Regions from separate parts of the Pseudomonas sp. 1L-C-7-B-C1 genome, predicted to be linked through region 2. Evidence: riboswitches for the same ligand, from Rfam matches in the RefSeq annotation. Region 2 holds a riboswitch; the other holds the start of a gene.
The links. A riboswitch is a leader RNA that binds a small molecule or an ion and turns the genes downstream of it on or off. The one in region 2 is predicted to bind cobalamin.
Positions count from the first base shown of each region.

Region 1: it holds a riboswitch for cobalamin, as region 2 does, so the genes downstream of both, cobO (cob(I)yrinic acid a,c-diamide adenosyltransferase) here and AC0Z8Z_RS18985 (ABC transporter substrate-binding protein) in region 2, are expected to answer to the same signal.

Region 1 is NZ_JBXAWH010000011.1:216,874-221,389, forward strand. Features, by position in the region: gene bluB (5,6-dimethylbenzimidazole synthase) at 1-531, opposite strand, end outside; gene AC0Z8Z_RS18175 (cobyrinic acid a,c-diamide synthase CobB) at 698-1,999, opposite strand; gene cobO (cob(I)yrinic acid a,c-diamide adenosyltransferase) at 1,996-2,607, opposite strand; cobalamin riboswitch at 2,714-2,939, opposite strand; gene AC0Z8Z_RS18185 (C40 family peptidase) at 3,067-3,603, opposite strand; gene AC0Z8Z_RS18190 (C40 family peptidase) at 3,691-4,380, opposite strand; gene AC0Z8Z_RS18195 (NAD-dependent deacylase) at 4,447-4,516, opposite strand, start outside.
Region 2 is NZ_JBXAWH010000012.1:148,915-153,430, reverse strand. Features, by position in the region: gene AC0Z8Z_RS18995 (aldo/keto reductase) at 1-474, shown strand, start outside; gene AC0Z8Z_RS18990 (aspartate/glutamate racemase family protein) at 535-1,257, shown strand; cobalamin riboswitch at 1,441-1,634, shown strand; gene AC0Z8Z_RS18985 (ABC transporter substrate-binding protein) at 1,777-2,778, shown strand; gene AC0Z8Z_RS18980 (FecCD family ABC transporter permease) at 2,847-3,821, shown strand; gene AC0Z8Z_RS18975 (ABC transporter ATP-binding protein) at 3,818-4,516, shown strand, end outside.

The sequences.
Region 1 (4,516 bases), on a different contig from region 2:
AATTGCCAGGGGTTTTGAACCGGTTGGCATCTTCAGCAGATCGGCCAGGGCCAGGGGGTCGAACAGCGATACCCAGCCCATCCCGAGGCCTTCGGCACGCGCCGCCAGCCAGAGGTTCTGGATCGCGCATGACAGCGACGCCATGTCCATTTCCGGCAAGGTGCGACGGCCGAAGATGTGTTTGTCGCGGTCGTCCATCAGCGCGGCGACCAATACCTCGGCGCAGTCGCTGATGCCCTCGACCTTCAGCTTCATGAAATCGTCAGAGCGCTCGCCGAGGGCTTCGGCAGTGCGAATACGCTCCTCCTCCACCTGCGCCTGAATCTGCCCACGCAATGCCGGGTCGGTGATCCGCAGGAAGCGCCACGGCTGCATCAATCCGACGCTTGGCGCGTGGTGCGCGGCTTCGAGCAGGCGGGCCAGCAACTCGGGCGCGACCGTGCCGCCGCAGAAGTGGCGCATGTCGCGACGCTCGGCGATGGCACGGTAAACGGCGGCGCGTTCGGGATCGGTGAAGGTGTGTTCAGTCATGGAGTCGCCTGTCCCGCGCGTGAAACACAGCAATCACCTGCGATGCGCCCCATGTAGGAGTGAGCTTGCTCGCGAAAGCGTTGGGTCAGACAGGCAATTACGTCAGAAAGACAGCCTTCGCGAGCAAGCTCGCTCCCACAGAATGCGGCGATTGCATTGGCCAGGCTCATGGCAAAAACAGCGCCGCCATCGCCTGGGGATTCGAGGGGAAGTAGAAGTGCACGTACGACGCAGTCATGCGTCCTTCGCGGTACACCGCTTCGGCGCCGCGCCCGCCATTGGGGCTGAGGCCGCGGGCGATGGGGGTCAGTTCGGTGCTGGTCAGGGAGTGGTGATAGGTATGGCCACGCAAGGTGCCTTCCGGCAGTTCGACCGATTGCAGGGCAAGGGCTGCCAGACGCTTTTGCATCACGGCTTCACCCTTGAGCAAGCCCACCCCTTCGGCGCGCTGGCCGTCGACATCGGTCAGGGCATCGAGCAGGTACAACATGCCGCCGCATTCGGCGAGCAAGGGTTTGCCGGCGGCGTGGTGCGCGCGAATCGCGGCGAGCATGCTGTGGTTTTCCGCCAGCGCGGTGTGATGCAATTCCGGGTAGCCACCGGGCAGATACAGACTGTCGGCGTCGGGTAATTCGCGGTCGCGGATCGGCGAGAAGAAGGACAGTTCTGCGCCCATCTCCCGAAGCAGGTCCAGGCTGGCGCCGTAGAAAAACGCGAACGCCTCGTCATGGGCGATGGCGATTTTCACCCCGGCCAGCAGCGGTTCGGCCGGCACGAATTCCGGCGCGGTAAAGGTCACGGACGGTGGCAAGGTGGCGTCGCAGGTGCTGGCCAGCGCGGTGGCGGCAGCGTCGAGGCGCATGTCCAGGTCATTCAATTCGCTGGCCTGCACCAGGCCGAGGTGCCGGCTGGGCAGCTCAATGCCGGTTTCACGGGACAGCGCGCCGTACCAGCGCAGGCCTTCGGTCAGGCTGCCTTCCAGCAACTGCGCGTGGCGCACCGTACCGACGCGATTGGCCAGCACGCCGGCGAACGGCAGATCCGGCTGATAGCGCGCCAGTCCCAGCGCCAAAGCGCCGAAGGTCTGGGCCATGGCCGTGCCGTCAATCACGCCCAGCACCGGCACGCCGAAACGCCGCGCCAGGTCGGCGCTGGAGGGGGTGCCGTCGAACAAGCCCATGACGCCTTCGATGAGGATCAGGTCGGCATCGGCAGCGGCTTCCCATAAAAGGCGCCGGCTTTCGTCCTCGCCGATCATCCACATGTCCAGTTGGTACACCGGATGGCCGCTGGCGCGTTCAAGAATCATCGGGTCGAGAAAGTCCGGCCCACATTTGAACACGCGCACCTTGCGCCCCTGATTGCGGTGCAGACGGGCCAGTGCGGCAGTGACGGTGGTTTTGCCCTGACCGGACGCCGGCGCTGCGATCAGCACTGCCGGGCAGTGCCGGGGTTGACGCTCACTCACAGTTCGATGCCTTTCTGGGCCTTGATGCCGGCTTGAAAGGCATGCTTGACCACGCCGATTTCGGACACGGTGTCTGAAAGGTCGATCAATTCATGCTTCGCCCCGCGACCGGTGACGATCACATGCTGCATCGGTGGCCGTGCCTGCAGATCGCTCAGCACCTGCTCCAGGTCCAGATAACCGTGCTTGAGGGCGATGTTCAGCTCATCGAGCACGACCATACCGATGGACGCGTCCTTGAGCATCTCCCGGGCCACGGCCCAGGCGGCTTCGGCGGCGGCGATGTCACGCTGGCGGTCCTGGGTTTCCCAGGTGAAGCCCTCGCCCATCACGTGGTAACGCACTTGTTCAGGGAAGCGGCGGAAGAACAGCTCTTCGCCGGTGCTGTGGCGGCCTTTGATGAACTGAACGACGCCGCACTGCATGCCGTGGCCCATGGCGCGGGCGAGCATGCCGAACGCCGAACTGCTCTTGCCTTTGCCGTTGCCGGTCAGCACCAACAGCAATCCGCATTCATTCGGCGCGCTGGAAATGCGCTCGTCCATCACCGCCTTTTTGCGCAGCATGCGCGCCAGGTGGCGTTCGTCACGTTCGGGGGATTCGCTCATCTCAGCTCTCCGCTTGAGGGCAGGTGTGGCAGACGGAGGGCACGGGCAAAGACTGTCAGCAGGCACCGGACAAGGCCGGCCTGCAGCAGAGCATCGCCCTCCGTGATGCTGTTCGATGGATCAGGCCGGTCTCCGGACTCATGAGTTGCCACAAGCGTGGCAGGCCATGCGCCTTCCCATGTTCAGCGAACACAGTGGCATCGTGCGTGGCCCAGACTCATTTACCGTTGCGGAGGCAGCGCCGGAATTGATCGCACGAGCAATCGCACCGGCTTCCCTGTTTCACCCTGTGGACCAACGAAGTCCCGGGCACCTGAAACATGGCGCGAAGGTTAGAGGGTTGACTGGGGAGCGTCAATCGAACCGTGGGCAGAGCGCCCACGGGTTTACGGGATTTCACCCTGAAAGGCACAGGTGTTCATGCAGCAACAGCCCATGAACACATTGCCTCAGAAGCGACTATTGCCTGGCGAGGTTCGATGGCTGGATAACGCGTTTGGCGTTCAGCCAGGCTTTTTGCCAATAGGGCTTGTCGAGGCTGTCGAGTTTGACGGTGCCGCCGGTGGCTGGTGCGTGAACGAATCGCCCTTCCCCGACGTAGATGCCGGCATGGCTGACGTGGGAGCCGCCGCTGGTGGCGAAGAACACCAGATCACCGGTCTGCAGCTGACTGCGATCGATGTCAGGACCGCGCAGGGTGATCATATCCCGTGTCGACCGCGGCAAGGTGATCCCCGCCGCATCGTGGTAGACGTAGCCGATCAGGCCACTGCAATCGAATCCCGAATCAGGCGTGTTGCCGCCCCAGCGATAGGGCGTGCCAACGAGGCCGATCGCGCGCAACAAGACGTCGTCGGCGAGCGGTGAAGCAAACTGGGGAGGAGCGGAAACCACAGGCCGATAGACGACCTTGCGCGGAGCGGGCGGTGGAGTGCTGGAACACGCGGCCAGCAGCACAGCCAGAGAGGCAACCATCAGGCGAACCGTTAACGACATAAACACGACAACCTGTGCGGGGTGCAGCTTACTTTGCCGACAGCCGGGGTTGCGCGCAAGAGGGCCGAACCCTCTACGCGCCCGGAATTAACGGTGTTGGCGCTTGATGGTAGTCGAGGTCATCGCGGTGGTGGTTTCAGGTACCGTTGAAGGTGCCATGGCCAGTGCGCGTTTGGCTTCGATGAAGGTCTTGGCCCAGTAGGCATCGTCGAGGCTGTCGACGCGGACGCCACCGCTGCGGCGGCTGCTGGAATGGATGAACTGGTCATCGCCCAGGTAGATGCCCGCATGGCTGACACGACCACGGCCGGCGGTGCTGAAGAACAGCAGATCGCCCGGCTTGAGGTCATTGCGCTTGATGAGAGGGGCATCGATATTGATCATTTCGCGGGAAGACCGCGGCAGGCTCATGCCCGCCTCTTCACGGAAGAGGTAACCGATGAAACCGCTGCAGTCGAAACCGGAGGTGGTCGACGTGCCGCCAAAGCGATAGCGAGTGCCTATCAAGGATTTGCCGCGTTCGAGGATGCTGTCAGCCAGAACCGGCAATCGGTATGGCTTGTTGTCGGCAAACTGAGCGAGCTCGTCTTCAGTGGCGACTTCGTCATCCAGTACGGAAGAGGCGTAGTCGGCGCGCTTGGTAGCGGATTGAGCAGTGGCAGAGTCCCGGAACTGGGGGCTTTGCGACTGTTGTTGCGACGTCGGCATCTGGGCCGCGCAGCCGAACAACAGCGTTACGAGTGCGAGAGGCACGAGGGGTGCGAAGCGGTTTAGCATGTGCACGACCGTGGCTGAAGTGTAAAGAAGCCGAAACTATGCCCGCTATCGTACCCATTTGCAAATTCAATCGAAACAAATGTGACTTACGATGTCGTCCATCACTTCTAAGGCTCTACACCTCAGAAACGCATCC
Region 2 (4,516 bases):
GGCGTCAACCGCGTCGAGCCGTGCGAACTGACCCTGGACCTGGAAGAAGCCCAGCCCGATGGTTTCCTGCTCGCCGGCCGTTATTCGCTGCTCGACCATGACCAGCCGCTGCAACGGCTGTTCGACAAGGCCCGTCAGCACAACGCCGAATTCGTCGTCGGCGGGCCTTACAGCTCCGGCGTGTTGGTGGGCGGCAAGCATTTCGAGTATCAGGAAGCGTCGCCGGCGATGCTCGACAAGGTGGCGCACATTCAGGAGATCGCCCGGCAGTATCAAGTGGACATCAAGTCGGCGGCGTTGCAGTTCGTCCTCGCCAACCCGCTGGTGGCAGCGGTGATTCCGGGTGCCAGCCGGCCATCACGGATCATCGAAGACGTCACCGCGCTCAACGCCCAGGTGCCGGATGGTTTCTGGCAGGCCATGCGCGATCAGGGCTTCATTGCCCTGCAGGCGCCAGTCCCGGGCAAAGACTGATATCGTGGGCAACGACGCCGGGCCAGACGCCCGGCCTTGTTTCCCGCGCGAGATCTGTCCATGCGAATTCTGATCGTCAACGTCAACACCACCGAATCCATGACCGAGACCATCGCCGAGCAGGCCCGCAGCGTGGCCTCGCTTGGCACCGAGATCATCGGCCTGACCCCGCGCTTCGGCGCCGAGTCGGTGGAAGGCAATTTCGAAAGTTACCTGGCGGCCATTGCGGTGATGGACCGGGTGATGTCCTACGAAGGGCCTTACGACGCGGTGATCCAAGCCGGCTACGGCGAGCACGGCCGCGAGGGCTTGCAGGAATTGCTCGATGTGCCGGTGGTGGACATCACCGAAGCCGCGGCCAGCCTGGCGATGCTGCTGGGGCATAAATACGCCGTGGTCACGACGCTGGACCGCACCGTGCCGCTGATCGAAGACCGTTTGAAGCTGGCCGGCGTGTACGAGCGCTGCGCGTCGGTGCGGGCCAGTGGCATGAGCGTACTGGAGCTGGAAGAATCGCCCGAGCGTGCGGTCGAAGCCATCGTTGAGCAGGCCCTCGACGCGGTGACCCGCGACAAGGCCGAAGTGATCTGCCTGGGCTGCGGCGGCATGGCCGGGCTGGATCAACTCATCCGCGACCGCGCCGGCGTGCCCGTGGTGGATGGCGTCACCGCAGCGGTGGCGCTGGCCGAATCGCTGGTGCGTCTGGGGTTGAAGACCTCGAAAGTGCGGACCTATGCGACGCCTCGGCCGAAGAAGATCGTCGGTTGGCCGTTTAAGCTGTAGGCAGCCCCTCTGGACTTACGAAGAGCGCGCACGAACCCTTGTAGGAGTGAGCTTGCTCGCGAAGACTGCATCCTGGCCACTGAAGATTTAGCGGATGTGCCGGCCTCTTCGCGAGCAAGCTCACTCCCACAGGTATTAGCCTCTGCCACACCGCCGCCGCATTCGCCTCCACCCGCCGAATCGTTTAGTATCCCCGCCGCCGGTTTCCACTCGGAATTAATAGGGAATCCCCAGGCGCGCTGCGCGCTGAAACGGAACTGTCCCCGCAACTGTAGGCGCTGAGCCCTGCTTCCTGTTTGCCACTGGGTGACCCCGGGAAGGCCGAAGCATAGCGATGATGCGCCAGTCAGGAGACCTGCCGGCCAGCATATTCATTCACCGGCGGGGTGTCCGGGGAAGGACTCCCGTTCGCGCGTCGCTCGCGCACGCTGTGCTCGCCCTCATCGTAGGGGCGCCCGTCGGGTGGACTTTCCAGCGCCTGCTTCGCCAAGCACTCAGGCTTTCTGGAGATCGCTGTTCATGCCGCTGCGCCGCCTCGCCGCCCTGCTCGTCACGCTGACTTTGCCCACCGCCGGTTTCGCGGCGTCGACGGCCTACCCTTTGACCGTGGACAACTGCGGCGAACCGCTGACCTTCACCCATGCCCCGCAGAAAACCGTCACCATCGGCCAGGCCGCCACCGAGATGCTCTACGCCCTCGGCCTGGGCCCCAACGTGATCGGCACTTCGCTGTGGTTCAATCCCGTGCTGCCCCAGTACCAAACCCTCAACGACGGCATCGAGCGCCTGGCCGACAACGCGCCGAGTTTTGAATCAGTGATCGGCAAACGCCCGGATTTCGTGCCGGTGCAGTTTGAGTGGATGGTCGGGCCCCAGGGCGCGGTCGGCACCCGCGAGCAGTTTCGCGATCTGGGCATCCCGACCTACATCCTGCCGTCCGATTGCGAGGGCAAGAACAACCGGGTTGGCGCTGACGGCACGCGCCTCGAAGCCTTCCGCATCGACACCCTGTACAAAAGCCTGCGTCAGCTGGCGCAGATCTTCGACGTGCAGGACCGTGGCGAGCAATTGATCACGGGTTACCAAACCCGGCTGGCCCAGGCGGTGACGCAAGCGAAAGCCCATGACAATCCACCCGTCTCGGCGGTGTTCTGGTTTTCCAGCCCGGACATCAACGTCGACCCTTACGTGGCCGGGCGCAAGGGCATCCCCAACTTCATGCTCGACACCCTCGGCATGCGTAACGTCATCGACTCCGATGAGGAATGGCCGACCGTGGGCTGGGAAACCATCGCCAAGGCCAACCCGACCGTGCTGGTCATCGCACGCATGGACCGTCGCCGCTTCCCGGCCGACGATCACGAGAAGAAGCTGGCGTTTCTCCGCTCCGACCCTGTCACCCGCAACATGGACGCGGTGAAAAACAATCGCATCGTGATCATGGACGCCAGCGCCATGGAGTCCAGCGTGCGGCTGTTTGACGGCATCGAGCAACTGGCTCAGGCCACTCAAGCGCAATGACGTCATTCAGCATGCCCCGGTCGAGCGTCGTCCGAATCTTCGGCCACGGTGCCTGGGCCCTCGCGTTGATGGCGTTGGCGGTGCTGGCGGGCGTGGCGATTGGCGAGACGTCGATCAGCCTGCCGGTGATCGTTCAGGTGCTGGCCAACAAGCTGTGGGCCGCGGGTTTTCCTCTCGACCCTATCGACGAGGGCATCGTCTGGAATTACCGCCTGACCCGGGCCATCGTTGCCGCGACCTGCGGCGCAGGGCTGGCGGTGTCGGGCGTGGTCTTGCAATCGTTGCTGCGCAATCCGCTGGCCGATCCCTACTTGCTGGGCATTTCCGCCGGCGCGTCGACCGGCGCAGTGTTGGTGGCGATCATCGGCATCGGCGCCGGTACGATTTCTCTCTCGACCGGCGCGTTTGCCGGTGCGATCGCCGCGTTCGCGCTGGTCGCCCTGCTCGCCCGCTCCTCCCGTGGTCAGACCGCTGCCGGCCAGATCATTCTGGCGGGCATTGCCGGGTCCCAGCTGTTCAACGCCCTGACGTCTTTCCTGATCACCAAGTCGGCCAATGCCGAACAGGCGCGCGGGATCATGTTCTGGTTGCTGGGCAATCTCAGCGGCGTGCGCTGGTCGTCGGTGGCGCTGTCAGTGCCGGTCGTGTTGCTCGGCTTGCTGGTGTGCCTGTGGCATCGGCGCGCGCTGGATGCGTTCACGTTTGGCACCGATTCAGCCGCATCGCTGGGCATTCCGGTGCGCCGGGTGCAGGCCGTGCTGATCCTCACTGCCGCGCTGATGACGGCGGTGATGGTGTCGATTGTCGGCTCCATCGGCTTCGTCGGTTTGGTGATTCCCCATGCGGTGCGCCTGGTGGCCGGCGTGCGCCATGCACGGTTGCTGCCCTTGAGCGCCCTGATCGGCGCGCTGTTCATGATCGCCGCCGATGTGCTGTCGCGCACGCTGATCAAGGGTCAGGTGTTGCCGATCGGGGTGATCACTGCGCTGGTGGGCGCGCCGGTGTTTGCCATGATGCTGGTCCGCGGGAATCGTCCTCGATGAACGCCCGTCAGGAGGTGCCCGGCGCCATGCTCGAAGGCAGTGACCTGGGTTATTCGGTCAAGGGCGCGCCACTGCTCAGTGGCGTGAGCCTGGCGATTCGGCCGGGGGAGAATCTGGGGATCGTCGGGCCCAATGGCTCGGGCAAGTCGACGCTGTTGAAGTTGCTGGCAGGGATTCAGACGCCGTCTCAGGGCGAAGTTCGCCTGGGCGGGAAGCGCTTGTCGGCGCTGAGCCGGCGGGACATTGCGCGGCAGGTGGCGGTGGTGGAGCAGCATGCCCAGACCGGTGATTCGATCAGTCTGTTGCAGGCGGTTGAGCTGGGGCGTACGCCGTGGCTGTCGGCGCTGGCGCCGTGGGGCGAGATGGATGACGGGATTGTGGCGAAGGCCATTGCGGATGTGAGTTTGCAGCCTCTGGTGCATCGGTCGTGGCATACGTTGTCGGGTGGGGAGCAGCAGCGCGGGCATATTGCGCGGGCTTTGGCGCAGCGGCCGCAGGTGTTGTTGCTGGATGAGCCGACGAATCATCTGGATATCCAGCAGCAGTTGTCGATTTTGCAGCTGGTGCAGGATTTGCCGGTGACGACGGTGGTGGCGTTGCATGATTTGAATCAGGCGTTGGGCTGTGATCGTCTGGCGGTGATGGATGGCGGGCGGTTGGTGGCGTTGGGTTCGCCGTTTGAGGTGTTGTCGCCG